DNA from 2 places in the Pontibacillus sp. ABV4_188 genome. Region 1 is predicted to be linked to the other one. Evidence: riboswitches for the same ligand, from Rfam matches in the RefSeq annotation. Region 1 holds a riboswitch; the other holds the start of a gene.
What was found. A riboswitch is a leader RNA that binds a small molecule or an ion and turns the genes downstream of it on or off. The one in region 1 is predicted to bind S-adenosylmethionine.

Region 1 (16,210 bases):
TAAGCAATCTACCTCCAGTCTGCTGCGCAGACTTACAGTAGCTTGCTTATCCGTACGGGGCTGAACAGTCGCCTGTGCTTTTCTTAGTGTCTAGCTCCGGCGGGGAGGGCCTAGCGCGATAAGCAATCTACCTCCAGTCTGCTGCGCAGACTTACAGTAGCTTGCTTATGCGTACGGCCCTGACACCCCGCCTGCGCTTTTCTAGTGTCTAGCTCCGGGGGCTAAAGGCTAGCGCGATAAGCAATCGAACTACAGTGGCTAAAGCCACTTCCATTCGCTTGCTTATCCGTACGCCTTTGACCAAGCCCCCTGTGCTTTTCTTATTGATAAGGTAGCTGATTCGTATATCCGCTAAATTGTTGGTAGGTTTGTTGCATTTTTTGTTGGTCTGCTGCTTCGATGCTGTACCAGCCGTTTTTGAACATTAGGTTGTATAGGTTGCGTTGGCAGTCTTGGGATTCGTTGAAGATTGTGGATACGTCTTGGTAAAGGTGATCACAGCTTGCTTCGTTCATAGCTGTGCAATACGCATCGGTCATGTATTTTTCAGTGGCTAACATATCATTTATAAAGTCACGTTCATTCATTTGTGCATTTTTAGGTACAGTCGTTTCGGGGTTTTGTACTTTTTGGCTTTGTTGTTGATTCATAATCGTCAGGTCCTCCTTTCTAGTTTAAAGGTTGATTATTGCTTTGGTTTGGGGCTGGGTTTTCGTTTAAATGTTGTAGCATTTTTTCATAGTGACGTTGGTGCATTTGTCCTGCTTGTTCTAGTGCTGCTTTTAGTTCTGGGTTTTGGCAGAATCCTGCATAAAAGTGAGCCTTCTTTGAAGCCATTAAGTTCCAAGATAGCATGTCTGAAATATACAGCTGATCCTTGGTGCTCACCATTGTTGGTGGTTGAGGCATAATGTTTGCTTGGTTTTGAGCATTGGTTTGGTTCTGTTGCATAAGAGGTACCTCCTTACATAAGACATATTTTTCAAGCTTAGATTCCCACAGTTTTGGAGTCTTATCCATCAAATCTGGACTCAATCTATGCCGATATGTCGGAATTGGGCGAAAATTCTACACCTTTAGAAGGCTGAATGGTAAAATGGAAATAGGCATAATGGATAATGGCTTCATAAAGGTTGAGTAGGCAGGAGGTCATCAAATGGAACAAATCATGCGTAATTTCTTTTTATTCCTTTCTAAAAACAAAGCATTTACGAAAATGGCTAGAAAATACGGGCTCAGATTCGGTGCTGGTCGCTTTGTAGCTGGTGAGACAATGAGTAATACAGCGAAAGTAATTCAAGAATTAAACGCTAAAGGTATGGATGTTACGATCGATCACCTTGGTGAATTTGTTGATAATGAAGCGGAAGCCAAACAAAGAACTGAAGAGTGTATAGAAGCGATTAGAGTCATATCAGAGCAAAATCTACAATCTCAGTTGTCCTTGAAATTGACTTCAATGGGGTTAGATGTCTCAGAAGATTTAGTTCTTGAAAATATGCGCCAGATTTTAGATGCTGGAAAGACGTATGACGTATTTGTCACGATTGATATGGAGGATTATGAGCGATGCGGGAAAACACTTGAAATTTTTAAGCAACTTAAATCTGAGTATGATGGGATAGGTACAGTACTGCAAGCTTATTTGTATAGAACCGTGGAAGATATAGAAGAATTGAATGCATATAACCCGAACTTGCGATTGGTTAAGGGAGCTTATAAAGAATCCCCTAAAGTTGCTTTCCCTGCTAAACAAGACGTAGATCAAAACTTTAAAAAGATTATTAAAATGCATCTGTTAAACGGGAATTACACAGCAGTTGCTACACACGATGATCAAATGATTGAATACACAAAACAGATCGAAAAAGAATATACTATTCCAAAAGAACAATTTGAATTCCAAATGCTATATGGAATTCGTACAGAGCGCCAAGAAGAGCTGGTGGCCGAAGGTTATCGTATGAGGGTCTATGTTCCTTATGGAGATGATTGGTACGGATACTTTATGAGACGGTTAGCTGAACGACCGGCTAACGTAGCTTTCGTTGTAAAGGGTGTTGTGGGGAAATAAAAGGAAAGTGGGCCGGTATATGTAGAGCCGGCCCAAACCTTTGTAAAAAGATAGAAATAAGTCGTTAAAAAGGATTGCGAAATGTCTGAAAATAATTTATAGTAAAAGTAGAATTAGATCGAATGAAGATCTACTTATTTTTTCGCCGTAAAATGAATGAGTATTCATTCAAATGATAGGGGGAGCTGAAATGAATCGAACAATCAGGCGTGCAGCTGTATTAGGCTCAGGTGTAATGGGGGCTGGAATTGCTGCTCACTTGGCAAACGTAGGAATTCAAACACTAATGCTCGATATTGTACCTCGCGAAGTAACAGCTAAAGAGGCGAGTGCAGGGCTTACATTAGAAGATCGTCAAGTAAGAAACCGAATAAGCCAATCTGGTAAACAAGGTCTTTTAAAGCAAAAGCCGTCTCCTTTAACGAGTAAAAACAATTTAGATCTTATAGAGGTAGGCAACCTTGAAGATGATCTAGAGCGTTTAGGAGAAATGGACTGGATTATTGAAGTTGTGGTTGAGAATTTAGAGGTTAAGCAAAAAGTCTTTACTTCTGTAGACCAATATCGTAAACAAGGATCAATTGTAAGTTCGAATACATCCGGAATCTCAGTTGAGGCTATGGCAGATGGACGATCAGATGACTTTAAAAAGCATTTCCTTGGTACACACTTCTTTAATCCTCCTCGTTACTTAAAATTACTCGAGGTTATTCCAACAAAGGATACGGACTCTAAGGTTCTTCAATTTATGAAAACGTTTGGAGAAGACGTCTTAGGTAAAGGGGTCGTAGAAGCTAAGGACACCCCGAATTTTATCGCAAACAGAATCGGAACATATGGTTTGCTCGTTACGGTAAGAGAGATGATAAATGGTGGATACAGTGTGGGTGAAGTTGATTCTGTAACAGGTCCTATGATTGGTCGGCCTAAGAGCGCTACATTCCGGACTCTTGATGTGGTAGGACTCGACACCTTTTTACATGTAGCTAAAAATGTGTACGATCAAGTAGAAGGAAAAGAAAAAGATGTCTTTGACCCTCCCGCATTTATGAAGACGATGCAAGAAAAAGGGTGGATTGGTGCTAAAGCTGGCCAAGGATTTTTCGTGAAGAAAAAAGGGGAAAACGGCAGCGCGATCTATGAGTTAAACCCTGAAACTCTAGAGTATACTGACCGTAAGAAATTAAAGACAAAAGCAACAGAAATGGTGAAGCAAGAAAAAGGACCGAAAAGGAAACTTAAAGCACTTGTTTCATCTAAAGGAGACCGCGCTGGTGATCTCGTTTGGAATGTAGTCAAACCTGTTCTGATATATTCTGCTCAATTAGCTGGTGAAATTGCTGATGATATCCCTTCTATTGATGATGCCATGAAATGGGGATTTGGCTGGGAACTAGGGCCATTTGAGATGTGGGATGCAATCGGCGTTGAAAAATCAGTAGCTCGTATGAAAGAAGAAGGTGAAGAGGTTCCGCAATGGGTAGAGGACATGCTAGCTAAGGGAGTCTCATCGTTTTATAAACAGGAAAATGGAAACGTTTACTTCTATCATAATGGAGACTACAAACAACAATCGTTTAATGATAAAGAAATTCATCTAAAACGACATAAAGAAGTTCATGGAGTTATTAAAAGCAATAAGGGCGCAAGTCTTATTGATATAGGGGATGACGTTGCGCTTCTTGAGTTCCACTCCCAGAGTAATGCAATCGGCTTAGATATTATTCAGATGATCAACTACGCTGTTGAAGAAGTTGATCAAAATTACAAAGGGCTTGTTATTGGAAACCAAGCGAAGAATTTCTGTGTAGGTGCAAACCTCGGAATGATTTTAATGGAGGCGCAAGATTATAACTTTATTGAAATCGAAATGGTTGTGCGTCAATTCCAACAAGCCATGATGAATATTAAGTATTCCAATAAACCAGTAGTAGCTGCACCATTTGGTATGACACTTGGTGGGGGAACAGAGGTTACGCTACCAGCAAGTGCAGTTCAAGCTTCCCAAGAAACATATATGGGTCTAGTTGAACCTGGAGTAGGACTCATTCCAGGTGGTGGTGGAAATAAAGAGCTGTACATTAAACATCTGCAAGGGATCCCAAAATCAGTAGATTTTGACTTACAAAAAGTCACTAATGATGTTTTCCAAAAGATTGCTACAGCTAAAGTCTCAACCTCCGCAGAGGAAGCTAGAGAGCTAGGTTTTCTTAACCAATTAGATGCAATCAGTGTAAACGGGGATCACTTGATTCACGATGCAAAACAAAAAGTTCTGGGTCTAGCACAAGCGGGCTATAAAGCTCCTAAGCGCGAGAAAATCCCTGTAGTAGGTGAAGCGGGCTACGCAACGATGCTCCTAGGAGCTAAGACGATGGGCTTTGGTGGATATGCTTCTGAACACGATATCAAGATTGCCCAAAAGCTTGCTTATGTGCTTGCTGGCGGAAAGGTTTCACAAGGAACTCTTGTTGATGAACAGTACTTATTGGATTTGGAAAGAGAAGCATTTTTAAGTTTAGTTGGCGAGCCGAAATCTCAGCAACGGATGCAACACATGTTAGTAAAAGGAAAGCCACTACGCAACTAAACAGATAGGGGGAAGTATTGTGAAGGAAGCTGTAATCGTTACAGGTGCCAGGACACCTGTTGGAAAAGCCAATAAAGGAACGCTTCGGAATACGCGCCCAGATGACCTGGCCGCTCTAACAATTCAAGAGACGCTTAAGCGTGCAGAAGGATACGACGGCAATATCGATGACGTTATTATAGGGTGTGCTATCCCAGAGGCTGAACAAGGTACGAACATGGCACGTAACATAGCAGGTTTAGCAGGACTGTCTAATGATGTGCCTGGTATAACGATTAATCGTTATTGCTCAAGTGGTCTTCAAGCAATTGCCTATGCTTCAGAGCGAATCATGCTTGGTTATAGTGATACGATCATCGCTGGCGGGGCAGAATCTATGAGTCTAGTACCTGTCCCGGGGCATGTTGTAAAGCCTAATGTGAAACTTGTCGAAAATGCACCTGAATATTATATGGGCATGGGGTATACGGCAGAAGAGGTTGCAAAGCGCTTCGGTATATCAAGAGAGGAACAAGATGCATTCGCCGTTAGAAGTCATGAACGAGCGGCTCGCGCCATTCAAGAAGGAAAGTTTGAAAATGAAATTGTCCCTGTTGACGTTTTGCAACGATTCGTAGGCGCTGATAACAAGCAGCACGAGAAGCAAGTAACTTTTAGTGTTGATGAAGGTGTCCGTAGCGGTACGAGTATGGATGCTCTTGCTAAGTTACGACCTGCCTTTTCAATAGGAGGCTCTGTAACAGCTGGAAACTCTTCTCAAATGAGTGACGGAGCGGCTTCTGTACTGGTTATGGACCGAGAAAAGGCAGAAGCACAAGGATTGAAGCCTCTTGTCAAATTCCATTCATTTGCTGTTGCTGGTGTAGAGCCTGAGATTATGGGTGTAGGGCCTGTGAAAGCGATCCCGAAAGCTCTTAAGCTTGCTGGATTAAGTCAGTCAGACATTGGATTGTTTGAGTTAAATGAGGCATTCGCTTCTCAATCTATTCAAGTCATTCGTGAACTTGGTCTTGATGAAGAGAAGGTAAACGTTAATGGTGGTGCTATTGCATTAGGGCACCCTCTAGGGTGTTCTGGCACTAAGTTAACACTTAGTTTGATTCACGAAATGAAGCGTCGAAATGAACAATTTGGTGTTGTCACAATGTGTATCGGTGGCGGAATGGGTGCTGCCGGAGTCTTTGAACTTATTTAAAGGGGGAAACCAAGATGAGTGAAACGAAGGAAAGAGTATTTAAAGGTGGAAGCTTTTTAGTTGAAGATTTACAGGCAGACGATATTATTACGCCGGAAGATTTTACAGATGAGCATAAAATGATTGCTAAGACAGCTGAAGATTTTGTTTTGGGAGAAGTTGTTCCTAAAATCGAGAACCTAGAAAACCATGAATTTGAGCATTCTGTAAACTTACTCAAGAAAGCCGGAGAACTGGGTTTACTAGGTGTGGACGTACCTGAAGAATATGGGGGGCTTAACTTAGATAAAATTAGCTCTTCCTTAATCACAGAGAAATTTTCTAGAGCTGGTGGTTTTTCAGTCACACACGGCGCCCATGTAGGGATCGGTTCTTTGCCAATTGTTTTCTTTGGTAATGAAGAACAAAAACAAAAGTATCTGCCTCTACTAGCAACAGGTGAAAAAATCGCAGCGTACGCACTAACCGAACCAGGCTCAGGGTCTGATGCGTTAGGTGCTAAAACAACGGCTAAGCTTAATGATGCAGGTACGCACTATGTATTAAACGGAGAGAAGCAGTGGATTACAAACTCTGCATTCGCGGATGTATTTGTTGTATACGCTAAGATTGATGGAGATAAATTCACAGCCTTTATTGTTGAGAGAGATTATAAAGGAGTTTCAACAGGGCCTGAAGAGAAAAAGATGGGCATTAAGAGCTCAAGCACCCGTACTCTGGTCTTAGAAGATGCGGAAGTACCTGTAGAAAATGTCTTAGGGGAAATCGGTCGTGGGCATGTGATCGCATTTAATATCTTAAATGTTGGACGCTACAAGTTGGCGATCGGTGGCGTAGGTAGCTCCAAACGTGCTCTTGAACTAGCTGTTAAATATGCGAACGAAAGAAAGCAGTTTAAAACACCGATCTCTAGCTTCCCGTTAACACAAGAAAAGCTTGGAACAATGGCAGCTAATACGTATGCCAACGAAAGTGCTGTTTATCGTACAGTGGGCTTATTCGAACAAAGAATGGGTAAACTGAGCGACGAACAACTAAAAGACGGCAAGGCAATAGCAGAAGCGATTGCTGAGTACGCGATTGAGTGTTCATTGACGAAGGTATTTGGCACAGAGCTACTGGATTACGTTACGGATGAAGCGGTGCAAATCCATGGCGGGTACGGATTTATGGCTGAATATGAAGTTGAAAGAATGTATCGGGACTCTCGTATTAACCGTATTTTCGAAGGTACAAATGAGATCAACCGTATGATTGTACCAGGTACCCTTTTAAAGAAAGCAATGAAAGGTGAACTACCTCTTCTTCAGAAAGCTCAAACTCTTCAGGAAGAGCTTATGATGATGATGCCAGAAGAGCCAGGAACAGAAACGTTAGAGCAAGAGAAATACTTGTTAAAGAACGCTAAGAAAATCGGTCTCTTAGCAGCAGGATTGGCTGCTCAGAAATTTGGCGAAAAGCTTGAGAAAGAACAAGAAATACTAGTTAATATTGCAGACATCGTAGGTGAGATCTACAATATGGAATCTGCTATCCTTCGAACAGAGAAAGCGATCCAATCAAGCGGTAAAGAGAAGAATATGCATAAGGTAGCAATGACCCAAGTGTACACGCAAGAATCATTTAATCGCATTGAAGCTCATGCTAAAGAAACATTAATTGCAAGTGAAGAAGGCGATTCTTTACGAATGATGCTATCAGCACTTCGCAAACTCACACGTCATACTCCAACAAACGTTATTAAGAAGAAGCGTGAAGTTGCAGCAAAAGTTATTCAAGAAGAGAAATACGTTCTTTAATTTATAAATCATTAAAACCCTCTCCTATATACGAACTTAGGGGAGGGTTTTGTTATGGGATATGCTTAACAATCACATCATATTTGTGTGTCTAATAATTAGGAAGCTGCAGTAAAATATGATAAAATAAGGGCACATATTACAGAAAAGGAGGTCCTTCTATGGCGTTAACGGTTTACTGGTACCCACAATGTGGTACGTGTAAAAAAGCAAAGAAATGGTTGGATGATCAAGACATCTCTTACGAAACAGTACATATTGTTGAACATCCGCCATCTGAAGAGCAATTGAAAACGTTAATCGAACAGAGTGGTTTACTACCAAAGAAGTTTTTCAATACGAGTGGCAAGAAATATCGTGAACTCGGCATGAAGGACAAGCTTCAAGACGCGAGTGAAGCTGAGATGAGATCTTGGTTAGCTTCTGATGGTATGTTAATTAAGCGTCCAATTGTAACAGATGGAAATCAAGTAACAGTTGGGTTTAAAGAGGAAACGTTTGAAAATACTTGGAAGTAGATCACTGATAATCAAAACATTTGGCTCTTTGAGCCGTGTTTAATACATTAAGAATGTAAAAGTATAAATGGAGGGTTATGAATGAGCGTACCAAAAGAATTGTATTATTCAGAAGAACACGAATGGGTGAAAGTAGAAGGAGACAAAGTACGGATCGGTATTACGGATCACGCACAATCAGAGCTAGGCGATATCGTATTCGTAGAACTACCTGAAGTAGGAGATACAATTGAAACAGATGAGCCTTTTGGTAGCGTTGAATCTGTTAAGACCGTTTCTGAACTTTACGCACCGATCTCTGGTAAAGTTGTTGGAATCAACGATGAGCTTGATGACAGCCCAGAATTTGTTAACGAAGCTCCATATGAAAAAGCATGGATGATCATTGTAGAACCATCTGATCAATCTGAAATTGAGAAATTGATGACTGCTGACAAATATCAAGAAATGATCGCTGAAGACTAATATTGGTATCATACTCTGGTCTATCCTAGGACACCTTATGTGTAAGGGGTGAACTAAGATGGAGAAAAAACAGTCTTCCTCAGCGAGAAGCCGTTCTGCATCAAGAACGGGTATGAAGGTTACAAACACCACTAAGCAAGTACAACAGAATCAGTCTTGGAGAGGGACAAGTGATCCTTCACGAGTTGATAAGTATGTAGATTGCGATGATGAAAATGGTTGGTGTTAAGGGTGATGGCAGTGGGGTTCCACTGCCATTTCTTTATACAAATTTATCCCCCTTTTCAAATAGAAAAAGTATTTTATATCAGATTGTGGCCTATTTATTATTAATTTTATTATAAAGTGAGAATTCTCGGACCGAATCACATATAGTAATAAGAAACACTTACGTTGGAAAAAAGACAGGTGGTTGCGATGAACGAAATCAGTGCACTTGAAAAAGTGATTATCGTAGAGGGGAAAACTGATAAACAACAAATCCAAAAAGTGATTAACGAGGATGTTGAGATCATATGCACAAATGGGACGCTAGGCGTAGAACGGCTGGAACAGCTCATTCTTGATTATGATCTGGATCATAAAGATGTATTTATATTAGTGGATGAAGATCATTCAGGCCATAAGTTACGGAAGCAACTATCATTCGAACTTCCCCACGCTGAGCATATTTATATAGATCGTTCGTTTAGAGAAGTGGCTGCGACGCCTGAGCCTGAGTTAGCCCAAGCTTTGGTGAGCAGAAGCATATCGGTTGATCCGATCTTCTTAACATAGTTAGGTGGTATTCTTTGCAAACTTTAACCAACAGGCCTTTAGAGCAGCTAAATAAGAGTGAAAACCATGTTGATTTTCTTTTTATTCATAGTCCTTTTTGTGGGACGTGTCATTTGGCTAGAAGGATGCTTGAGACATTAGAAGAGGCAGTAAAAGGAACTGAGTTTAGAGAGTTGAATGCAGCAATTCACCCTGATTTTATGAACCAATATGAAATAGAGAGTGTTCCATGTCTTTTAATCGTCCAAAAAGGTATGATTCTTGAAAAGATTTATGCATTTCAATCAGTACCTTATCTCTATGAAAAAGTGAATCAATATCAATAAATAAAGGCTGTCCTATAGTAGGACAGCCTTTATTTCTGCATGAGAATGATGACGAATGAAGATTTCCCGAGAAATAATTTAGTGAATCATGTCATTCAATGTAGAGAAAAGATCGAACTTTGACTGGTCAAGCAAGGACTACACAAAAAAGAGCCCTTGTTCAAGCTATTGCTATTTATATTAACGTACCAATTGTTTTCATAATTTCCATTACATCAGCTTCGTCTCCGAATGTGGCTTCAATCTGGCCCTGTTTGTTGATGACCACTGTTGTTGGTAATCTTGTAGCTCCGTAAAGGTCAAATACCTCAGTACCTCGATCTACTAGGGTAGGTTGAGATAGGAATTTGTGGGCAAATGCCACGCCTTCTTCTGTGTTTCCTTCTCTTCCGGCTACGTTGATCGTTAACATTTTGAGGTCTTCACGATTTAAGGATTGAAAGAATTGCTCTTTCTTCGGAAGATCTCTTGAACAGTCGGGACACCAAGAAGCCCAAAAGGTTAGTACGATGATTTTTCCAAGGTCTTGTTCCAAATCATAATGGGTGCCATCTATTGCAGGGAGCTTAAAGTGAGGTGCTTGCATGTCCGTTGCCTCCTTAATTAATTTGAATTGACTACTTTAATATCACCATGCTAACATATAATTTAACTTAAAATCGATTTCAGATCTTATCTGGAGAGGTGGAGGGACTGGCCCTTTGAAACCCAGCAACCATCCTTTATAGGAACGGTGCTAATTCCTGCAAGGCGTGAGCCTTGAATGATAAGAGAGCGTGCGTACAAACGTTTCCCTCTCTTTGGGAAACGTTTTTTTATTGACGAAGAGCTCCTTAATAGTAATTTGCTTATAGAATCTTTTAGATGAAAGAATTGAGTGAAAGTTTTATATTGACTGAATGTTGAAGCGCGTGCTAGAATTCTTTCTAGACTTAAAAGAGTTAAAGCGTTAATTGAATAAAGGATTTTACTCTTATCACGAGAGGTGGAGGGACTGGCCCTTTGAAGCCCGGCAACCATCAAACTATGTTTGAAAGGTGCCAAATCCTGCTAAGCATGGCTTAGACAGATGAGAGGACGAATCGGTTTATATAAACCTTTCTGTCCTCTTGTGGGATAGTAAGGTTTTTTTGTTTAGGGAGCTTATAGAAAAGTTCCTGAAACTTTTTTGTATTTGAAAAGGAGGAACAACCGTGATTTCAATCAAGAATCTACAGAAAATATTCCAATCTGGGACCACACAAGTTCAAGCGGTTGATGATGTTAATTTGAACATTGAAAAAGGAGAAATCTATGGAGTGATCGGGTATAGCGGTGCTGGTAAAAGTACATTTATTCGACTGCTTAACCGATTAGAGGATCCTACTAGCGGTGAAATCGTCATAGATGGTGAAGATATAGCAAGTTTAAAAGCAGGGAGTCTCCGCAAGGCTAGACAAGAGATTGGGATGGTATTTCAGCATTTTAACCTCCTTTGGTCTCGTACAGTACGAGAAAACATTGCGTTTCCTTTAGAAATTGCAGGAACTCCAAAAAAGGAAAGACAAGAACGAGTTGATGAACTGATTAAGTTAGTCGGGCTAGCTGGCAGGGAAGATGCATATCCATCCCAACTAAGTGGTGGACAAAAGCAACGGGTAGGTATAGCAAGAGCCCTTGCTAACAGACCAAAAGTTCTGCTGTGTGATGAAGCAACGTCTGCCCTCGACCCTGAAACAACCGATCAGATTTTAGACTTGTTAGTTGATATTAATGAAAAGTTAGATTTAACGATCATCTTAATCACTCATGAAATGCACGTTATTCGTAAAATCTCTCATCGGGTAGCGGTGATGGAAGAAGGTAAAGTTGTAGAAGAAGGCGATGTATTAGATGTCTTTCTTCATCCGAAAGAGAAAGTAACGAAACGATTTGTAGAACAAATCATGGGAGACCAAGACCAAGATGAAGCAGTGGAGACCATCATAGCTCAGTATCAAACTGGACAAGTTGTTCGTTTACACTTTGTTGGTGAGAAAACAAACCAAGCTTTAATTAGTGAGGTATCGAGAGAATTTCCTTCTGTTAGCTTTAACATTTTACAAGGGAAGATTACTCAAACCAGTAAAGGAGCTTATGGAACGCTCTATGTTCATATGGATGGGGCAGAAGAAGATATCAATAAGGCAATCCAATATATTTCCGAAACGTCCGTGCAAGTAGAGGTGAATCATCATGTTTCATAAGTTGTTTCCAAACGCAAATGTAGAGGACCTGGTAACGGCTACGGAAGAAACGTTGTACATGACGGCTCTTTCTGTAATCGGAACATTCATTTTAGGATTGTTGCTAGGTTTATTACTTTATTTAACATCAAAGCAAAATATATGGGCTAACAAACCATTGAATTTTATAGTGGCAACGATAGTGAACGTGTTCAGGGCCATTCCGTTTATTATTTTAATTTTACTCTTATTCCCGTTCACAGAATTTCTGATTGGGACAATAAGGGGACCTAATGCGGCACTTCCTGCTTTAATTATTGGAGCGGCACCATTTTATGGTCGTCTCGTTGAAATTGCTCTTAAAGAAGTAGATAAAGGTGTAATAGAAGCGGCTAAGTCTATGGGAGCTAAGACCTCTACCATTATCTTTAAAGTCTTACTTCCAGAATCGATGCCAGCTTTAGTTTCAGGTATTACGGTTACTTCTATTAACTTAATTAGCTACTCAGCTATGGCAGGTGTCATAGGAGCCGGGGGTCTTGGTGATCTGGCCTATCTTAAAGGGTTCCAACGCTGGGACTTTGATGTCGTATTCTTAGCCACAATTTTAATCGTCATTATTGTTTTCATATTCCAATTCGTTGGAGACTTTATATCAAACAAATTAGACAAACGATAAAAGGGGAGTTACACGATGAAAAAATTCTTAAAACTTTTTCTTAGTGCATTATTCATATTCGCGCTAGCAGCATGTGGCTCAGCAGAGGATGAATCAAGCAGCAATGGATCTGAAACAGAGAATAAGAGCGGGGAAAGCAATTCTGAGGAAAAACTAGAGGAAGTGGTTATTGGTGCATCTAGTACTCCTCACGCCGAGATCTTGGAGGAAGCAAAACCGATTCTGAAGGATAAAGGAATTGACCTTAAGATTGAAACTTATCAAGAATACATTCTTCCTAATAAAGATTTAGCTAGTGGCGCTATTGATGCTAACTACTTTCAACACACACCATATTTAAACGAGCAAAAGGAAGAGTTTGAATATGATTTCACAAGCCTTGGACCAGTTCATAACGAACCGATGGGTGTTTATTCTAAAAATATTACAAACGTAGATGAGATTCCAGAAGGCACAGAAGTTATCATGCGTCGTTCTGAATCTGAACATGGACGCATTCTTTCCTTATTTGAAACACAAGGTCTTATCACGATACAAGAAGGCGTTGAAAAGAAATCAGCAACAATCGACGATATTGCTGAAAACCCTAAAAACCTAAAGTTCAGTCCGGATGTAGACGCAGGACTTCTTCCACAAAACTATGAGCGTGAAGAGGATGCTCTAGTGGCTATTAACACGAACTATGCAATTGAAGCAGGTTTAAATCCTACCGAAGATTCCCTATTTATTGAAGGGGATGACTCTCCGTACGCTAACCTTCTTGTTAGCAAAACGGAAAACAAAGATAGTGAAGCACTACAAACCGTTTTAGAAGTTCTTCAATCTGAAGAAATCCGTTCCTTTATTGAGGAAGAATACAAAGGTGCTATCGTACCTGTGAAATAATTATGATCATCCTACCCCTCCTTGGATAGAATGTAAACTCATCGCTCATAATAGTGGTAGTTACTTTTATCCTGGGAGGGATTTTTTATGGATCAACAGCATCAACCACAAAACTCAACGGAAAAAGCTTTATTCACGTACAAGCATGGTATGGGATTATTTCAAAAAGAGATGCCAGACTTAGCTCATCACTTTAGTGAGTTTTCAGAGGCTTGTTTTAAAGAAGGACAAATCTCAAAAAAAGATAAGCAGCTTATGGCTTTAGCTATTGCTGTCGTTGCTCAAGATGAGTATTGTATGATTTACCATTCAAAGGGATGTCTGGACAATGGAGCTACAAAAGAAGAGATGATGGAAGCGTGTGGCGTGGCAGCGGCCTTTGGTGGAGGAGCAGCCCTGAGTCAAGCAGTAACCCTTGTTAATGAGAGTATTCAAGAACTACACTAACATCTATTTAAATATTGAATAAATTTAAGCAAACAGAAGGAAATTCGATGTATTATAGGGTATGGAAAGGTATCACATTCACCTTCTAATAATTGTTATTCCATCATCTAAATTGAGTTTATATGCCCTTTGTTCTGGGAATAAGCTTTATGCTAAAGTAATATGGAAAACAATTGAAGGGATGGATTCACTATTAGTGACCAACTGAACTTAAACTACACAAGTGAGATGGAAAAGGCGATGCATCAGTCTCACGGAATGGGCTATCAGGAGTATAGTCGCCGAATTGACCAACGTTTGAAAGTGGAACAACGTAGGGAAGCAGAGTACCAAGCAAGTCGGCAAATTGTAGCAGAAGTTGATCGGCAAATCCATCGATAAAAATTGTTTATAATGCGTTACTTAATAAATTGAAGCAGGCGGAGCTTTCGCCTGCTTATTTTTTTGTTCAATCTTCTAGGTGCAGGTGGTTTTCTTTCTTAAGGATTTGTTGTTACTATATATATAAGGAAGTTAATTGGCAAAACCTATGCGTGTAACGCGAACTAGGTTTCTACTATCTTAATAGTGAGAACTTATTACAGCGTGTGGTAAAAAGTTGATATTACTTTCGAAATGATTTAAAATTGTAATGAGAATAGATTGAGAATCGATACATTTTATGTATCCTTAATTTACGATAGTTAGAAACCATATTGGAGGTATCAAAATGGCAGGATCAACACTAGAAATTAAAGATCTTCATGTAGAAATTGAAGGTAAACAAATCTTAAAGGGTGTAAACCTTACAATAAATGGTGGCGAATTCCATGCTGTCATGGGTCCAAACGGAACAGGTAAATCTACGCTTGCATCTGCAATCATGGGTCATCCTAAGTACGAGATCACAGGTGGAAGCATTCACTTAGACGGCAAAGACGTACTAGAAATGGAAGTGGACGAGCGCGCTCAGGCTGGTCTTTTCCTAGCAATGCAGTACCCAAGTGAAATCAGTGGAGTAACAAACTCAGATTTCCTTCGTTCTTCCATCAACTCTCGTCGTGAAGAAGGCGATGAAATTAACCTTATGAAGTTCATCAAAGAAATGGACGGAAATATGGATGAACTAGAAATGGATAAGAACATGGCTCAGCGTTACCTAAACGAAGGATTCTCAGGCGGTGAGAAGAAGCGTAATGAAATTCTTCAGCTTATGATGCTTAAGCCAGAGATTGCAATCCTTGATGAGATTGACTCCGGTCTTGATATCGACGCACTTAAAGTGGTTTCTAAAGGAATTAATAAAATGCGCGACGAAGCATTTGGTTGCCTGATTATTACTCACTACCAGCGTCTATTAGATTATATTACTCCGGATCAAGTACACGTAATGATGCAAGGCCGCGTAGTAAAATCAGGCGGTCCTGAATTAGCTAAGCGTCTTGAAGAAGAAGGTTACGACTGGATTAAGCAAGAATTAGGCATTGAAGACGAAACAGTAGGTCAAGAAGCGTAATCAGTTAGGAGGGATATCATGACTGTTGAAACACAACAACTTCCATTCGATAAACAATATGTCAGCCAATTTTCAGAGAAACGAAACGAACCTAAATGGATGACAGACCTTCGTGTAAACGCGTTGGAACAAGCTGATGCGCTCCCAATGCCGAAGCCAGATAAAACGAAAATTGATAAATGGAACTTTTCTCGTTTTAAACATGAGGCACAAGGTCAAACCATTTCTTCACTAGAAGAATTACCGCAGAAAATCCAAAGTTTTCTTGATATAGAGAAAGAAGACCAAAACCTTGTGATTCAACGTAATCATACGGTTGCATATGCTTCTTTATCTCAAGATTTAAAAGATAAAGGTGTTGTATTTACAGATATCTTTACTGCACTATCTGAGCATAGTGAGCTTGTTCAAAAATACTACATGACTGATGGTGTTATGGTTGATGAGAATCGTCTAACAGCTCTTCATGCAGCACTTATGAACGGTGGCGTATTTGTATATGTTCCAAAGAACGTAGTCATTGAAGAACCAATTCAGTCTATTTTCTGGCAAGAAGATGATGAAGCAGCGCTTTATAACCACATTCTTGTGGTAGCTGAAGAAGGAAGTTCTGTAACGTATGTTGAGAACTATATCAGTGACAATGAAGCAGAAGAAACGGTTGCAAATATTGTTACAGAAGTCATTGCAAAAGGAAACGCTAAGGTTTCCTTTGGAGCAGTTGACAATTTTGCTAAAGGTACAACCACTTACGTG
Region 2 (16,210 bases), 1.9 Mb from region 1:
TGATTTGTTTACAGATGAAGGAGAAGTATCCTTTACGTTCTTGGGTCAGACAAAAGTGACCTATATCAACCCAGAGCGGAAGAATACATTTGGTGATGACCGAGTAACCGTCAAACAAAGTGTGATTGTGTATGAAGATGGTGAACAAGTAACCCTTAAAGGACAAGAGATACAAGGATCTCATGCCAAAGCAATAAGAGAAGGTAAAGCGACTTCAATTACGGTGTATCTTGTATAATTTTTGAAAAGAGCTCTTTAGGAGCTCTTTTTTTGATTTATCTGAAACTTACTGGTTCTAATGTCGTATATATAGGTAGGAGGATAGAAGTAAAGATGCTTTATAGTGTAAATTTGCAATAATGATGGAAAAACAACACTCTACTTACATAAAATATGATAAAATAGTAACGGTTTTGCATAATGGAACATTGAGGAAATTCATCATACATAGTATCTAAAACATTTGAACTAGTGTACAAAGAGGGTAGAAAGGGTTAGATTATGACAGAACAACAAATTCGCACAGTTGTACAACAACTATTATACGATATGCAAGGGCTGAAAACGAAAGTTAGAGAACTAGAAGACGAAGTAGAAAGTCTTAAACATAATCAATCAAGAAAACGAGATTCTCAAGAGGACCTAGAAGGTGTTCCGGTTAGTGGGCTTATCATTCATTACTTACAACGAATAGGAGTTCCTTCACACATCAAAGGATACCAATATATCCAAAAAGCTGCTTCGCTTGTCTTCGAGGACCCCATTTACTTACAGAAGATGACAAAGGCTCTTTACCCTGAGATCGCCAACGCTTATGGAACGACATCGAGTAGGGTCGAACGCGCCATTCGTCATGCGATCGAACAAGCATGGAAACGAGGGAGCAGTAGTCTATTTTCCCAGTGGCTAGAATGCCCTGAACAGGTATTTGAACAAAAACCTTCTAACCGATTGCTCATTACACTTCTTGTGGACAAGATTCATAAAGACAGAACCGGTGAGCGTATCCTTTATCAGGAAGTAAATATGTAACATAAAAGGACCGCTCATGGAGGGTCCTTTTTTTGTGTTTCCATAAGTCGTAGAGCTATTGTTAAATTGGCAAGAATGTAACAGAACCTTCTCGTAAAAGATAAGGGAACTATACCCTGGAAAGGCGAGATGGTTATGAGAGTGATGGTATGTGTTTTAGCGTTACTGGTAAGTTGGAGTGAAATAACGGCTGTAAGGGCTGAGGGACCTAGGAAGGAACTTGCCATTGTAATTGACGACTTTGGGAATGATATGGGGGGCACGGACGCAATGCTAGAGCTTCCGGTGCCGTTGACTGTAGCCGTAATGCCTTTTATGCCGACAACTGCTGAGGATGCAGAGCGTGCTTATTACTTGGGTCATGAAGTCATCGTTCATATGCCGATGGAGCCTATGAAAGGGAAGAGAAGTTGGCTAGGTCCTGGTGCGATTACGACAGACCTTTCCGATGAAGAAATTAGAGAGCGTGTTCATGATGCGATTCATGCTGTCCCACATGCGGTAGGGATGAACCATCATATGGGTTCTAAAGCAACAGCAAGTGAACGGGTGATGCGGATTGTACTTGAAGAGTGTAAGAATCATGGACTTTACTATTTGGATAGTAAAACTACAGGAAGTAGTGTTATCCCTGAGTTGGCGACTGAATTAGGTGTGCCTTATTTAGAGAATGAAATCTTTTTAGATCATGTGTATTCGATTGAGCATATGAAAAAGCAGGCGAAGAGAGTGGAGGAAGGGTTAGTGGAGGGAAAGGAACTTATTGCTATTGGGCATGTTGGGATTGCGGGGGAGAAGATGGTTTCTGTTTTGAGCGAATTTATTCCGATTTTTAAAAGTAAGGCCGATATTGTTCCCTTGTCTGATCTATTGCCTTGATAGGAGGAATGGTTTCCGTTAACTTTGGGTGAGTATAAGGCGGACCTGGGGTCTCATCTAGGCTCTTCTGCCCACGGGAGTCTCGCAGTTTCCAGGCCCACCTTTTACATATTTGCAGTAACGAAAACAAACGAAATATCTGCATAATTCCTAACAAATTTAAGGAGCGGTGTTAAACTTGCCATAAAAAAGGTGCCAAATTCCTTAATTCAATAGGAAGTCTGACACCTTTTTTCTCTACTCTAGCTCAGTCTAGTCTATGCTTTGCTAATGGAGCGCTGTGTGCTTTTTTAGATTAACTTGCGTGCTGGTTTACGTCTACGGCAGGTTTGTGTATTTTCTGTTTCAAGACCTGGATGACGAACCATGCTACTACGGCTAGCCAGAAGAGGGAGCCGATGATCATGGAGGCGGTGTAAGATAGTCCGAAACCTTCTGGTGCGTAGAAGATGTAGGTACTTACTACAGCTGTCATGAATAGGGCTGGTATGGAGCAGATCCAGTGGAATTTTTGGTTTTGTAACAAATACATGGCCGCGGTCCATAGCATGACGGTTGCAACGACCTGGTTTGACCAGCCTACATAACGCCAAAGGAAGCTATAATCAATTTGTGTTAAGAAGAATGTAGGAAGAGCGACAGGAACGATTAAGAAGAGGGTGCTTAGTTTACCTGTTAACTCTTTCTTACGAATTCGTCCAATTAAATCTGCAAGCATCATCCGGGAAGAGCGAAGTGCTGTGTCTCCTGTTGTAACAGGAAGGATGATGACGCCAATTACAGCAAGTACCCCGCCAAATGCTCCAAGAGTTGACGTACTGATTTCGTTTACAACACCTGCTGGGCCACCGGCATCAAGAGCAGCTTGCAGCGAGCCTGTACTACCGAAGAATGTCATTCCAGCAGCTGCCCAGATTAAGGCGATTACGCCTTCTGCGATCATTGCGCCGAAGAATACCTTACGACCTTCGCTTTCTTTTTTCAGTGTGCGAGCTAAAATTGGACTTTGTGTACTATGAAACCCTGAGATTGCTCCGCAAGAAACAGTAACCATAAGAAGCGGCCACATCGGCAGTTCCTTTGGGTGTAAGTTTTGTACAGTTAGATTTGGAATTGGATTATCAAAGAAAAATAGCCCGATTCCGATCGATACAGCCATGAAGATTAAGATAGCCCCGAATATTGGATAAACTTTCCCGATAATTTTGTTCACCGGCAAAACGGCTGCGATTAAGAAGTAGGCAAAGATGACAAGTAGGGATGCCATAAACCCAAGAGGTGTCACTTCAGCCATAAGCTGGGCTGGTCCTGCTGTGAATGCCGCAGCCACTAAAATCATAAGCCCGATTGATAGAATATTGATGATGGAACTTGCGTATTCTCCTAAGTACTTTCTAACAATGGTAGGATACTGTGCTCCGTTATGTCGTATGGATAACATACCTGAGAAATAGTCGTGAACGGCTCCTGCAAAAATAGATCCCACTACAATCCAGATAAAAGCAACTGGCCCGTATAAAGCTCCCATTATTGCGCCGAAGATCGGTCCAAGGCCGGCGATGTTTAAGAGTTGAATTAAACTCGCTTTCCACCAGCTCATTGGCATATAGTCAAGGCCATCGTTGTGTGCGTAAGCGGGGGTTTGGGACTCATCGTTAATCCCGAAAATTCGTTCCACCACCTTTGCATAAACAAAATAACCTAATAGTAGTAACATGATGGATGCAAAAAATGTAACCATCGCCTAGCCTCCTCTCGAAAATTGAATGATAAGATGTATTCTATACGGATTGTTATACATAAACAACCCTTTTTCTGAAAATTTCATTTTTTATCTTATTTTTCTCACGAGTAAAGAAGGAAGGTTGATAATTGTAAATGCTTTCAATAATAAGAATCTATACTTTCTTCAAAAAATAGATTCTTGTCGCTCTATCTTATGGTATAATTCCTCGATATGAATGAATTTTTATACGAAACGGCCGTCCTTTGTTAACAAGGAAGGCTTTTTTAAAGGAGGATGAAAATGGGGCAAGCGAGATTACCCTCATTGCTTGAGGTTATTAGTGTATTAACGATCTTTCTAGCGATTGTATTTTCATTTACAATCTATGAATTGCCGATTCAGTTGGCCTTATTTATTTCATTATTTGTTGTCATTGGTCTAGGGTTGCTAGTTGGATACACGTATGATGATTTGCAAGCTGCGATGATTAAAGGAATTTCAAATGGCCTTGAAGCAGTGCTGATTCTGTTAGCTGTTGGGGCGTTAGTTGGAACGTGGATTGCAGGTGGTGTTGTTCCGACACTCATTTATTATGGTTTGGAATTTATTAATCCTGCTATCTTCTTACTAGCGACGCTTGTAATCTGTTCTGTTACGGCCCTTGCGACAGGAACTTCCTGGGGTACAGTGGGTACAGCTGGAATTGCCATGATGGGAATCGGTGAAGGTCTTGGAATGCCGCTCCCGATGGTTGCTGGTGCTATTCTCTCTGGTGCTTATTTCGGAGATAAACTATCTCCGTTATCAGATAGTACAGTTTTGACAGCTTCGATGTCGAAAGTAAACGTCATTCAACACGTGAAATCAATGCTTTATTTAGACGTTCCCGCCTTTGTTATTACAGGCATCCTGTTTACAATTGCAGGATTTATGTATGGAGGCGGTGACGCTGATCTTGATAAAGTGAATTCGATTATGGCTTCACTAAAAGACGTATTTAATATTAACGCCTTTATGTTACTGCCCGCTGTGATCGTTATTAGTTTATTGGTAATGAAGAAGCCTTCTATTCCTACCATTTCATTCGGTGCATTGCTAGGTATCATCTGGGCTCTTGGTTTTCAAGGGATGGGACTGGCTGATGCAATTAGCACAGCGTATAGTGGATTTACTATCACGTCAGATATTGACTTTATCAATGAGCTCTTAGCTGGCGGCGGTATTAGCGGTATGCTAGGCTCCATTGTCGTGATTATCTTTGGTTTAGGATTCGGCGGTTTGCTTGAGAAGATTGGAGTACTTCAGGTTATCATGGATGCGTTCATTAATAAGATCCAATCTGCTGGTAGTCTTACTTCTTCAACGCTACTGGTTGGATTTTTCTCGAACGTATTTGGCTGTGCTATGTATGTATCGCTGATTTTAACCCCTAAGATTATGGAAAGAAGTTATGATTCTTTAGGATATCGACGAGATACATTGAGCCGAAACACAGAAGTAGGCGGAACAATGACTTCAAGCATGGTGCCGTGGTCAGATAACGGTATTTACATGGCCGCAACATTAGGGATTTCAACATTTTCGTATCTTCCATTTATGTGGATGAGCTTTGTTTCGATCATTATTGCGCTTATTTATGGGTACACGGGCAAGTTTATGTGGAAGAAAGAAGATCCAAACGATACAGCACAAACGGTATAAATAAACAACCACTAAAAGCCTGTCCCAAAGGGGCGGGCTTTTAGTATGTGCAGCTTTAAAGCGGTGAAGGGTGCCAGGCACTATTTAATGTATTAACGCAAAGAAGGGTGTCTGGCACGCTTCTTTCCTTTAGTGAATAGAAGTACTCTATGAAAAAAGGGCAAACCAGGGAAGTGGTTTGCCCGTTCCGTATTTTAAAGAAAGGAGAACATGGGGATTAGATTAGTATTCAGAAGATAGTGAACCCATCATGGAAGGGTCAGCCTTTAATTGTTGAACCAACTCGGCGCCAGCATCCATGTCTGCTTCGCTAGCATTTAATGCAGCTACAGGGTGGAAGCAAGTGATGCCTGTGAACTTACTAAGGTCAACTTCTACACAGATACCGGTACGGTAAAAGTTGCTATACTTGAACAAATGACCGTCGCAACGTTCAGGGTATAGAAGTTCTAAAATCGCACAGCAACGTTTGCCTTCAACGAATCGTTTTACACGGAAGAATGGAGAAGGGTAAAGGGCAGAACAGCCGTTAAACTTTTTAACACCCCACGCAAAGTAAGGTAATAGACCTGCAAATGTGTTTTCGCAACCACATAGAAGTACGAACGGAATCGTGTCTCTGCCGTCCCCGCCTGTAGGAGAAACCAGATCTTCAATGGCACGGTGACATGAACCGCTCTCACAGCAGTTATTGTCTACAGCGTCTTGTACTCTTGCAATTTCTCTCACCTTATCGCAAACACAACGATTATTACCAGATTTACCACAACAACTCATAAACTCAGCTCCTTTTTTAGATTACCCGAAGGTACTAATAGAGTATGTTGGTCAATGCTTTTGGTATAGGGGTTTGTCTTTAGAACTATTAAAATGTACGGTTGTACCCTATTAATTAGTCTAGTTGTAAAGCGAGTTTTGTATTTTATGTAAACTTAGGTATAATGGGCAAAAGGAACTAATGGATAGGAGATGGGGGAAGATGCATATAAATACGATGAGTAGAGGGAGTAAGCTAATTCTACTTGCTTTAGCTATGGCGGTTCTATCATTTTTCTTTACATGGATCGACGCAGGAATCTTATCTGAAAATGGCTTTCAGCAGCAAGGGTATATATTTTTAGTTTTCTTTGTATATCCTGTTTTCCAAGTATTAAGAAGAAGGTCGATCCGTTTATTCTCAGGCTATGGGAGCGGTATAGGCGGTTCTGTATCTATCATAGCTTATATGGTCAGTAAGTCGGGGAATATCTTAGGGGAACGAGTAAATTTAGCTTCTACAGGGATGTACATCTTCCTCATCTCTACACTTTTATTAATTGCCGGTGTTTATGTAAGTCGGAAAGAGGACGCTACGTCTTCTGTTGTGGAAGCTTCACCTTTATCTAAGTAGAAAAAAGCGCTGATCCTTAGGGGATCAGCGCTTTTTTTTGGTTCAGTGAGTATTTACTGTTCCTGAGAAGAGGAATAGACTCCGTCATTTGAGGAGGAGTTTCCCCATTGTTCTTTAAGGTTTTTACCTTTTTGTTTTAGAGAGCTAGTAGAAGATGTAGATTTCATATATTTCTCATTCCAGCTTCTTAAGCTGAACAACATACATATAACGGTGAGCACTGCAAGCGCTCCGGTTGCTGGCCAGAAGTAAGAGGAAACAATGCCTTCAGTATAAGCTACTCCAATAGGGGAGAACACGATATAGGTTTGGCCGACACAAGCGAACAAGAAGATGGAAGTAGGCATGGCATATTTCCATGGTGTCATCTCTACGCTAGGGTTGTGTGGCATTTCGTAAGCTGTTTCCCTTGGTTTGACGAATCCTATGATCAGCATCATGGCTAGCTCAATAGCAAATAGAATACCGTAGATGTGAATGAAGTGAATGGATACCGTTAATCCGAATAACTGTTCGAATCCCCATACCATTAAATAATACGCAAATACGTGGAAGATCACCACGGATTTAGCTGCTAAAGCTGGAATCTTCTTCGTTAATACGCCCATTAATACAATCGTAATAATTGGAATGTTAAAGAACCCGGTAAATTTGCGAATAAGGTCCCATAACCCATTTGGAGCATTTAAAAGCATAGGTGATATAAAGAACGTTACTAGCGCGATAACGGTTCCAACCCATTTACTTATTCGAATCATTTGTTCATCTGTAGCATTTTTATTAATACTTGTTTTATAGATATCAAAAGCAAACATTGTAGATGCACTGTTTAACAGAGAGTTAAAGGAACTTAATACAGCTCCAAGTAATACAGCTAAGAAAAAGCCGTTCATATAAGAAGGAAGAACATTTGCTACAAGTGTTGGATAAGCTAAGTCGACTGACTGCAACTCACCTCCATATTGATGGAAGGCGATTACACCTGGAATCATCATAAAGAAAGGTACTAATAGTTTAAAGAAACCAGAGAAGATGACCCCTTTTTGTCCTTCTTTCAAACTTCCTGCACCTAGTGTGCGCTGAATTACGTATTGATTGGTTGCCCAGTAGAACATGTTCGCAAATAGTAGACCAGAGAAGATGGTGCCAAATGGTACAGAATCATTGGGTCCCCCGATTGCGTTTAATTTTTCGGGATTTTCTGTTGTTAGCGTCTGAACACCGCTAAAGAATTCACCATTCCCTAATGAGATAATTCCTAATATTGGGACAATTGCACCGACAATTAAGAGACCAATTCCATTAATCGTATCGGAGACTGCTACCGCTTTTAATCCACCAAAGATCGCATAAATAGCACCGATAATTCCGATCACCCAAATGATTAACCACACCGATTGAGTATAAGATAAGTTTAATAATGAAGGAATGTCAAAGAGTTTCAATACGGCTAGAGCACCAGAGTAAAGCATAGAAGGAATGGTGACGAACACATATCCTAACATAAAGAGAATAACGGTATAACGTCGTACCCCTTCATCAAAACGCTTACTTAAAAACTCAGGTAGTGTTGTGATATTTGCATTCATGTATTTAGGTAAAAGATAGAGAGCTAGAAGTACAATTGCAAAAGCGGCTGTAACTTCCCATGCCATGTTTGTTAAGTTTGTACGAAAGGCTTGTCCGTTAAGACCGACAAGCTGTTCTGCTGAAAGGTTTGTTAAGAGGAGGGAACCGGCTATAACGGTTCCGGTTAACCCACGTCCCGCTAAGAAATAACCAGCAGAATCTGAAGTGCTCCCTTTTGTCTTCCTGTAAGATATGTAAGCGACCATAGCCATGAATAAAATACAAGAAACAATTGTAAGCCAAAGTCCTGATTGTTGCATAACGCATCCATCCTTTTTAAATAATAACTTAATCCTCTCATTTCCTTAAAAGGTATATTAGAAACATATTGATGTAAGTTATCGTGAAAAATAGTTCTTTTTTACTACTTGAAATGATAGTAATTTTATGCTTGAAATTAGGTGATTATCACGATTTTTAAATAAAAACATAAAGTGAAAAAAGATGACAAGAAAAGAAGGGGGTCTGGTGTGAAAAATGTGCTGATCTTCACGGATATAGGAGTGGACGATACGTTTGCGCTCTTGTATGCATTTAATCATCCAGACATTCGTGTCGTTGGGGTTGTGGCTGGGTTTGGGAATGTTTCTAAAGAGAAGGTTACACGAAACGCTTATTATGTTCTAAAGCAGTTGAAGATGGAGGATATTCCTCTGATCAGTGGCGCTGCTAGATCATTTTCCGGGGATGAGCCTACGTATTATGAGGAGATTCATGGAATGAGCGGCTTGGGTAATATCCAAACGGAAATTGAGAAATTCACTTTATATAATTTTGACAAAGTATTTGAGATCATCGATGAAACAGAGGATCTGGTCATTGTGAATATGGGGCGCCTTACGTCTTTGGCGATGGCTTATATTATTTCTCCTGAGAGGATGAAGAACACGACTAGAGTGGTGATAATGGGAGGGGCTTTTTTAGTGCCAGGCAATGTGACTCCTTATGCGGAGGCAAATTTCTTTGGAGATCCTGTTGCAGCAAACGTTGTTTTAGATAATACAGGACCGAATAAAATTGTACTTATCTCCTTAAATGTTTCTAAGAAAGGAATTATAACGCCTAGTCTAGTAGAGAGTATTAAAACTGAATCTATAACAGAGATTGGCTCCTTAATTGGTCAATTATACGAGCCTTACTATGACTTTTATAAGAAACAAAAACCTTCTCTAAACGGAGCTCCTATGCATGATTTATTAACAATTGTTTACGTTACAAATCCTTCATTATTTAAAAGTGTAAAGCGTAACGTCACCGTTGAAGAGTCTTCCTACTTGACCACCGGGGTAAGTGTTGCAGATTTCAGAGATCAACCTCAAGTAAACGAAGACTATAATAACTATTGTGAAATATTACTAGACATCGATTACCCTGCATTTATAACAGAAGTAGCAACCACCATGATCGGGAAAGTCTAACATGTGGTTTTCGTGCATTAGAGCAATGAAGGGTGTCTGGCACCCTTCATTGCTTTAAAGACATAGAGGGTGCCAGACACGCGTCAGTCTTTTAAAGCGGTGACGCGTGTGTGGCACGTTTTTTGGTTAGTTTGTTGTGGTTAGGTGTTGGTTTGCATTTTCAAGAGCCTGTTGGAAGTCAGTTGTAAGGTCCTCAATCGCTTCAATTCCTACAGAGAGACGTAGCAGCCGATTGCAGACTCCGTAACTAGAACGAACTTCTTCTGGTATGTCTGCATGTGTTTGTGTAGCAGGATAGGTAATGAATGTCTCAACGCCGCCAAGACTCTCAGCAAATGTTACAAGCTCAAAATATTCTAGTAGTTTAGGTGCTAACGCTTCATCCTTAACGCGGAAGGAAATCATTCCACCTCGACCTGGGTAAAGTACATCTTGAATGAGCGGATGATCCGAGAGAAAAGAGGCTAAGTTTTTCGCGTTTTGTTCATGCTGTTTCATGCGAAGGGGAAGTGTTTTCAGACCGCGCATGAGAAGCCAGCTATCAAATGGAGATAAAACAGCTCCAGAACCATTTTGTTCAAGACGAAGAGAAGTGCAAATGTCTTCATCTTTAGCAACGACAAGCCCCGCCAAAACATCATTATGACCACCGATATATTTGGTGGCGCTATGAATGACTAGGTCAGCACCTAGTTCAATTGGCCGCTGGATATAGGGGGTGTAGAATGTGTTATCAACAATAAGGTGAAGCCCATGTTTCTGGGTTAAATCAGCCATTTCTTCTATATCTATTTGATGCATAAGTGGATTTGTAGGTGTCTCGATGAAGAAGCCTTTTGTATTGGACGTTATACAGGCTTCAAATTCTTCTTTGCTGCTCCCGCTCACATAAGAGAAAGAGAGTCCGAATTTCTTGAAATGTGTTTCAAATAAACGATAAGAACCACCATACACATCTTGAGTTACGATGAAATGATCACCTGGTTCATAGGTTGAAAAGACAGCTTGGATGGCAGCCATGCCTGAGCTGAATGCAAACCCTTCACGCCCAGTTTCAAGCTGAGCGATTTTATCCTCTAATAGATTACGAGTCGGGTTTCCGGTGCGAACATAATCATATCCAGTTGATTGCCCAACACCCGCATGACGATAAGCTGTTGATAAATATAATGGAGGATTAACCGTTCCTGTTGTACTCTCACTTCGGTTCCCTGTCTGTGCAAACTCTGTTTCTACCTGATAGCGTCTCATAGTATCTTTTCACTCCTTTAGTGTAATAAAGTGTGTCAGACACCCATCAATGCTTTAGTGGGTGAAAGGGTGCCAGACACCCATCAGTGCTTTAGTGCATAAACGTATTCATGGCATTAAAAAAAGGCTCTTCAGAAGAAGAGCCTTTTGTGGGTAAGGTGCACTTCTTCTTATCTTTCAAGTGACGCATCACTTGCTGGAAGGAGCACCACATCATTTAAGATAGGTTGCTGAAGCGTCAACGGACCAGATCCCTCGGCTTCTCTGAATAAGAAATAAGAAAGTGTTTGGTATAATTTTCTCTATACTATACATAAAATCTCGTTATCATGCAACAAGGTATCAGAATTTTTTAACTTGAATGACTTCCTGGACGAAACGGTTAAATAGGTTTTGCATTCGTTCATGCTTTCTAGTCATCATTTCCGCATGCCACTGAACGCCGATTACAAATCCTTCTTCATCCTCTTTTTCTATGGCCTCAATCACACCATCGGCTGCGAATGCGGTAGCTCTAAACCCTGGTGCGACCTCTTTAATAGACTGGTGATGAAAGGAGTTGGTAATGGTCTTCTCGCCAAATTGTTCTCGCATTACACTGTCTGGTTCTGTTGTAATTGTATGAGATTCTTGCCACGGTTTGTTGTACTGATCATGCTTTAAGGTTTCTTTATCCATATACGATACGTCTTGATACAACGAACCTCCATAAGTGACGTTTAAGATTTGAACGCCTCTGCATATAGCGAAAACTGGCTTTCCTTGACGAATCATTTCTTTTGCAAGGATCGCCTCAGAGTGATCGCGCTCCGGGAAAGGGGAGCCTTGCTTCTGAAGAGGCTCTTCATTGTAAAGGAGTGGATTTACATCTTGTCCACCTGAAAGAACAAGCCCATCCATGCCTGAAGCTTGTGCTCGAACAGTTTCATCATCTTCAAGAACAGGGAGAATAAACGGAACTCCCCCTGCTCGTAGGACGGATTGAACATAATCATTATTTACATAAGCGCGGTCGTAACCAGGGAATCGGCCACCCTGATCTATAATAATACTTCCTGATATACCAATAAGTGGTTTCATATGAAGTGGACTCCTTTTGTTAATTTTTTTAAAACTTTTATTTTGACAACTAGAAACTTCTATTATAAAATCCAAGTAATTTGATAAGAATTACATACTAATACAGTATAGCTAGTGTAATGGTTCATAATCAATTAAAAAAATTACAAAGGGGAGTTATTTTTGAAGTTTTCACGAATACTTACGGTTTTATCTCTTACTCTAGTACTCGTTGTAGCTGGTTGCAGCAACGGAGGAGACACAGAGGAAGACACATCATCATCAAAAAATAATGACAAAAAAACACCTCCTTCTAGTGAAGAAGGATTAACGATTGCGGTGGAGAGTAATTTTACTAGTTTAGACCCGCACGACACGAACGACAATCAGTCATACTCTGCACAGTCTGCTATATATGAAGGCTTGTTAGGGTTTGATAAGGATTTAAATATCGTTCCTGTACTAGCGAAAGAGTACAGCGCGAATGAAGACTCAACAGAATTTACATTCACATTAAAAGAAGGCATAACCTTCCATGATGGAGCGCCTTTCAATGCAGAAGCTGTAAAAGCAAACTTAGATCGTTTGTCAGACCCAGAGAGCCAGCTTCGCCGTGCGTCTTTATTTGAGCTCGTTGAGGAAACAGAGGTCCTTAGTGAATATGAAGTGAAAGTAACATTGAAAGAACCATTTGGCGCGATGCCGAATAACTTTGCACACCCAGCTGCCGGCATGATTAGTCCAAAAGCTTTAGAACAAAGCAATCAAGATCTTGCTCGTAACCCAGCAGGTACGGGACCATTCAAATTCGTAGAGTGGAAAAGTGGCGATCATCTAACGGTTGAGAAGAATGAAGAGTACCGCGAGGAAGGGCTACCTAAAGTAGACAAGATCGAATTTAAACCAGTACCTGAAAGTGGTTCTCGGGTAGCTATGCTTCAAACAGGAGAAGCAGACTTCGCATTCCCTGTAGCGCCAAACCAGGTAGAAACACTGAAAGAAGAAGAGGGCGTTTCCATTGAAACGAAACCATCTCTTGTTGTGAAGTATTTCTCTATGAATACAATGAAAGAACCATTTAAAGATCCGAAAGTTCGTAAGGCAATGAATTATGCAATCGATAAAGAAGCATACATTAAAGTGGTTTACGATGGCTATGCAACACAAACGAAATCCATCATCGCACCAAATACACAGCACTACGAAGAACAAGACGTTTACGAATATGACCCAGAAAAAGCGAAAGAATTATTAGCTGAAGCAGGTTATCCAGATGGTTTTGAAACAACGATCTGGGGCGGTACAAGCTCATTGAAACAAAAAATGATGTCCTTCTATAAACAGCAGCTTAGCCAAGTTGGTGTAACATTAAATGTTGTACCAATGGAAGGCGGAACATTAGGCGACAAAATTTGGGGAGTGGACAACCCTGAAGATGCTGAATTAGAACTTTATAACGGAGGCTGGTCTCCATCTACAGCAGATGCGGACTGGGGTATGCGCCCGCTATTTAGCAGCAATTCCTTCCCTCCTGACGCTTACAACACAGCTTACTATAACAATGAAGAGGTGGATGAATTGCTTCAAAAAGGATTATCCACTGCTGATGACAAAGAGCGTGGAGAATACTACGCTGAGGCGCAAAAAATTATTTGGGATGAGTCACCTTGGGTACCTCTTGCAGTACCAGACATCCTTTATGGAAAGCAAGATTATGTTGAAGGCTTAACGATGCTTTCTTCAGGTGTAATGGACCTTAAACAAGCAGAGATCGTATCAGAATAACCAAGAAGAGGTTGAGCGATTAGCTCAGCCTCTTTCATTGCTTATATGCGTAAAAAAAGGAGGGAGCTCATGCTGAAGTATAGTGTGAAACGGATATTGGGTATGATTCCGTTGTTGTTTGTTATATCTCTAATTGCATTTATGTTCGTTCACTTAATACCCGGTGACCCAGCGAGGCTGATTGCCGGAACGGACGCAACTATCGAAGAAATAGAAAATATCCGTGAAAAGTATGGATTAGACCAACCGCTGTATCAGCAGTATTTTGACTATATGGCCAATCTGTTTCAAGGAGATCTTGGCCAGTCTATTGTGACAGGACGCCCTGTTTTAGACATGTTAGTCGAACGCTTTGGTCCAACTCTTAGCCTTACCTTAGCGAGCATGGCCTGGGCGCTTATTTTTGGTCTTTTAATTGGTGTAATCTCTGCTGTTAAACGAAACAAATGGCCAGATCACTTGTCTATGTTTCTTGCCGTATCTGGTGTTTCTATACCGTCCTTTTGGCTTGGACTTATGATGATTCAACTCTTCTCTGTTCAACTAGGCTGGTTTCCGACAGGGGGAATTGGTGGTTTTGAAACGTATATTCTTCCGTCCTTTACGCTAGGTGCAGGAGTGGCGGCCATTATCGCTCGCTTCACGAGATCTTCTTTAATGGATGTGTTAAAAGAAGATTACATTCGTACTGGGCGCTCAAAAGGGCTGACCGAATTTAAAGTAATTAATCGGCATGCCGTTCGAAATGCACTTATTCCAGTCGTCACCATGTCTGGATTACAATTTGGCTTCTTATTAAGTGGATCGATTATCACGGAGACCATTTTTAGCTGGCCGGGACTTGGACGACTATTAATCAATTCGATTACAGCTCGAGATTATCCCGTAATCCAATCAGAAATCCTATTATTCTCACTGGAGTTCTTACTTATTAATCTATTAGTTGATTTGTTATATGGATTCTTAAATCCAAAAATACGTTACGAGGAGGGTTCATAATGGCGGAAGCAGCGACTCAAGAGCAAGGGCAGCAGGAGAAGAAAGTGACACCGGCCCAACAGTTTTGGAAATCATTTAAGAAACAAAAAGTCTCGTTTGCAGCAGGGATCTTTTTGCTTTTATTATTTGTCGTTGCCATTATTGGCCCATGGATCGCTCCTTATGGCCCCCAAGAATATGATTATGACAATCTTTTAACAGGGCCTTCGTGGCAACATCTCGCTGGTACGGATGACTTCGGCAGGGACATCTTCAGCCGCATTCTTCATGGGGCATGGATCTCTCTATCAGTTGGGTTATCGTCTGTATTTATAGGCGCTTTGTTAGGTACGATCTTAGGGATTATTAGTGGTTACTTTGGCAAGTGGGTGGATAGCGCCATTATGCGTGTAATGGACGTCTTGCTCGCATTTCCTGGTATGTTGCTTGCGATTGGAATCATAGCGATATTAGGGCCTGGGCTCTTTAATGTTGTGATGGCTGTAGCAATCTTCAGTGTGCCTGTCTTTGCCCGTATTATCAGAAGTAGCACACTAGCTATTAAATCAACTCTATATGTGGAAGCGACCCAATCCATCGGTTCTTCTCACTTTCGGGTAATTATGAAGCACATCTTCCCAGGTACCGTGTCGACACTCATTGTATATTTCACAATGCGTATTGGATCTGCAATCTTAATTGCAGCTGGACTTAGTTTCTTGGGACTAGGTGCTGATCCCTCAACACCAGAGTGGGGAGCGATGCTTAGTAATGGGCGTGATTACTTAAATAACGCACCTCACGTTACGTTCTTCCCGGGGCTTGCGATATTTTTAACAGTGCTTGCCTTTAATTTACTAGGGGACGGACTACGTGATGCGCTTGATCCAAAAATACGTGATTAGCCGTAACGAAGGGAGAGAAGTACGATGACAGAACCTATTTTATCCATTAATCAACTGTATACAAGCTTCCGCGTTGACGGCGAAACGATTCCGGCTGTGGAGGGGATTGATTTATCCTTATACCCTGGTGAAATCGTTGGTCTCGTTGGGGAATCCGGAAGCGGTAAAAGTGTAACCTCCCTATCTGTCATGCAACTGCTGGATGAAACACCAGGAGAAGTAACGGGTGGAGAGGTTCTATTCCAAGGAAAAGACCTATTGAAATTCACCGATCGTCAAAAGAGAAAAGTTCGTGGGAACGACATTTCGATGATCTTCCAGGAACCGATGACCTCTCTAAATCCGGTATTGAAAATAGGGAAACAACTGATCGAGGCTATCCGCGAGCATCAGCGTATTAGCCAAACGGAGGCGAGGAAGCATGCTGTTCACATGCTGAATCAGGTAGGCATTCCTC

Region 2: it holds a riboswitch for S-adenosylmethionine, as region 1 does, so the genes downstream of both, ACYX4O_RS07100 (methionine biosynthesis PLP-dependent protein) here and ACYX4O_RS16665 (methionine ABC transporter ATP-binding protein) in region 1, are expected to answer to the same signal.

Annotation. Positions count from the first base shown of each region.
Region 1 covers NZ_CM149975.1:3,247,387-3,263,596, reverse strand. The annotation lists gene ACYX4O_RS16725 (spore coat protein) at 321-650, opposite strand; gene ACYX4O_RS16720 (hypothetical protein) at 670-951, opposite strand; gene ACYX4O_RS16715 (proline dehydrogenase family protein) at 1,157-2,074, shown strand; gene ACYX4O_RS16710 (3-hydroxyacyl-CoA dehydrogenase/enoyl-CoA hydratase family protein) at 2,265-4,664, shown strand; gene ACYX4O_RS16705 (acetyl-CoA C-acetyltransferase) at 4,684-5,859, shown strand; gene ACYX4O_RS16700 (acyl-CoA dehydrogenase family protein) at 5,874-7,658, shown strand; gene ACYX4O_RS16695 (arsenate reductase family protein) at 7,820-8,176, shown strand; gene gcvH (glycine cleavage system protein GcvH) at 8,258-8,641, shown strand; gene ACYX4O_RS16685 (hypothetical protein) at 8,700-8,870, shown strand; gene ACYX4O_RS16680 (ribonuclease M5) at 9,059-9,418, shown strand; gene ACYX4O_RS16675 (thioredoxin family protein) at 9,415-9,744, shown strand; gene ACYX4O_RS16670 (TlpA family protein disulfide reductase) at 9,920-10,330, opposite strand; SAM riboswitch class I at 10,414-10,517, shown strand; SAM riboswitch class I at 10,715-10,820, shown strand; gene ACYX4O_RS16665 (methionine ABC transporter ATP-binding protein) at 10,938-11,969, shown strand; gene ACYX4O_RS16660 (methionine ABC transporter permease) at 11,959-12,627, shown strand; gene ACYX4O_RS16655 (MetQ/NlpA family ABC transporter substrate-binding protein) at 12,643-13,512, shown strand; gene ACYX4O_RS16650 (carboxymuconolactone decarboxylase family protein) at 13,600-13,959, shown strand; gene ACYX4O_RS16645 (YuzK family famiily protein) at 14,200-14,340, shown strand; gene sufC (Fe-S cluster assembly ATPase SufC) at 14,669-15,454, shown strand; gene sufD (Fe-S cluster assembly protein SufD) at 15,473-16,210, shown strand, end outside.
Region 2 covers NZ_CM149975.1:1,396,856-1,413,065, forward strand. The annotation lists gene ACYX4O_RS07055 (cellobiose phosphorylase) at 1-238, shown strand, start outside; gene ACYX4O_RS07060 (sporulation initiation factor Spo0A C-terminal domain-containing protein) at 502-1,032, shown strand; gene ACYX4O_RS07065 (divergent polysaccharide deacetylase family protein) at 1,168-1,911, shown strand; gene ACYX4O_RS07070 (carbon starvation CstA family protein) at 2,207-3,652, opposite strand; gene nhaC (Na+/H+ antiporter NhaC) at 3,938-5,338, shown strand; gene ACYX4O_RS07080 (CotY/CotZ family spore coat protein) at 5,561-6,115, opposite strand; gene ACYX4O_RS07085 (hypothetical protein) at 6,318-6,728, shown strand; gene ACYX4O_RS07090 (solute:sodium symporter family transporter) at 6,782-8,617, opposite strand; gene ACYX4O_RS07095 (nucleoside hydrolase) at 8,828-9,775, shown strand; gene ACYX4O_RS07100 (methionine biosynthesis PLP-dependent protein) at 9,902-11,026, opposite strand; SAM riboswitch class I at 11,194-11,301, opposite strand; gene ACYX4O_RS07105 (gamma-glutamyl-gamma-aminobutyrate hydrolase family protein) at 11,369-12,106, opposite strand; gene ACYX4O_RS07110 (glutathione ABC transporter substrate-binding protein) at 12,269-13,870, shown strand; gene nikB (nickel ABC transporter permease) at 13,940-14,869, shown strand; gene ACYX4O_RS07120 (ABC transporter permease subunit) at 14,869-15,753, shown strand; gene ACYX4O_RS07125 (ABC transporter ATP-binding protein) at 15,778-16,210, shown strand, end outside.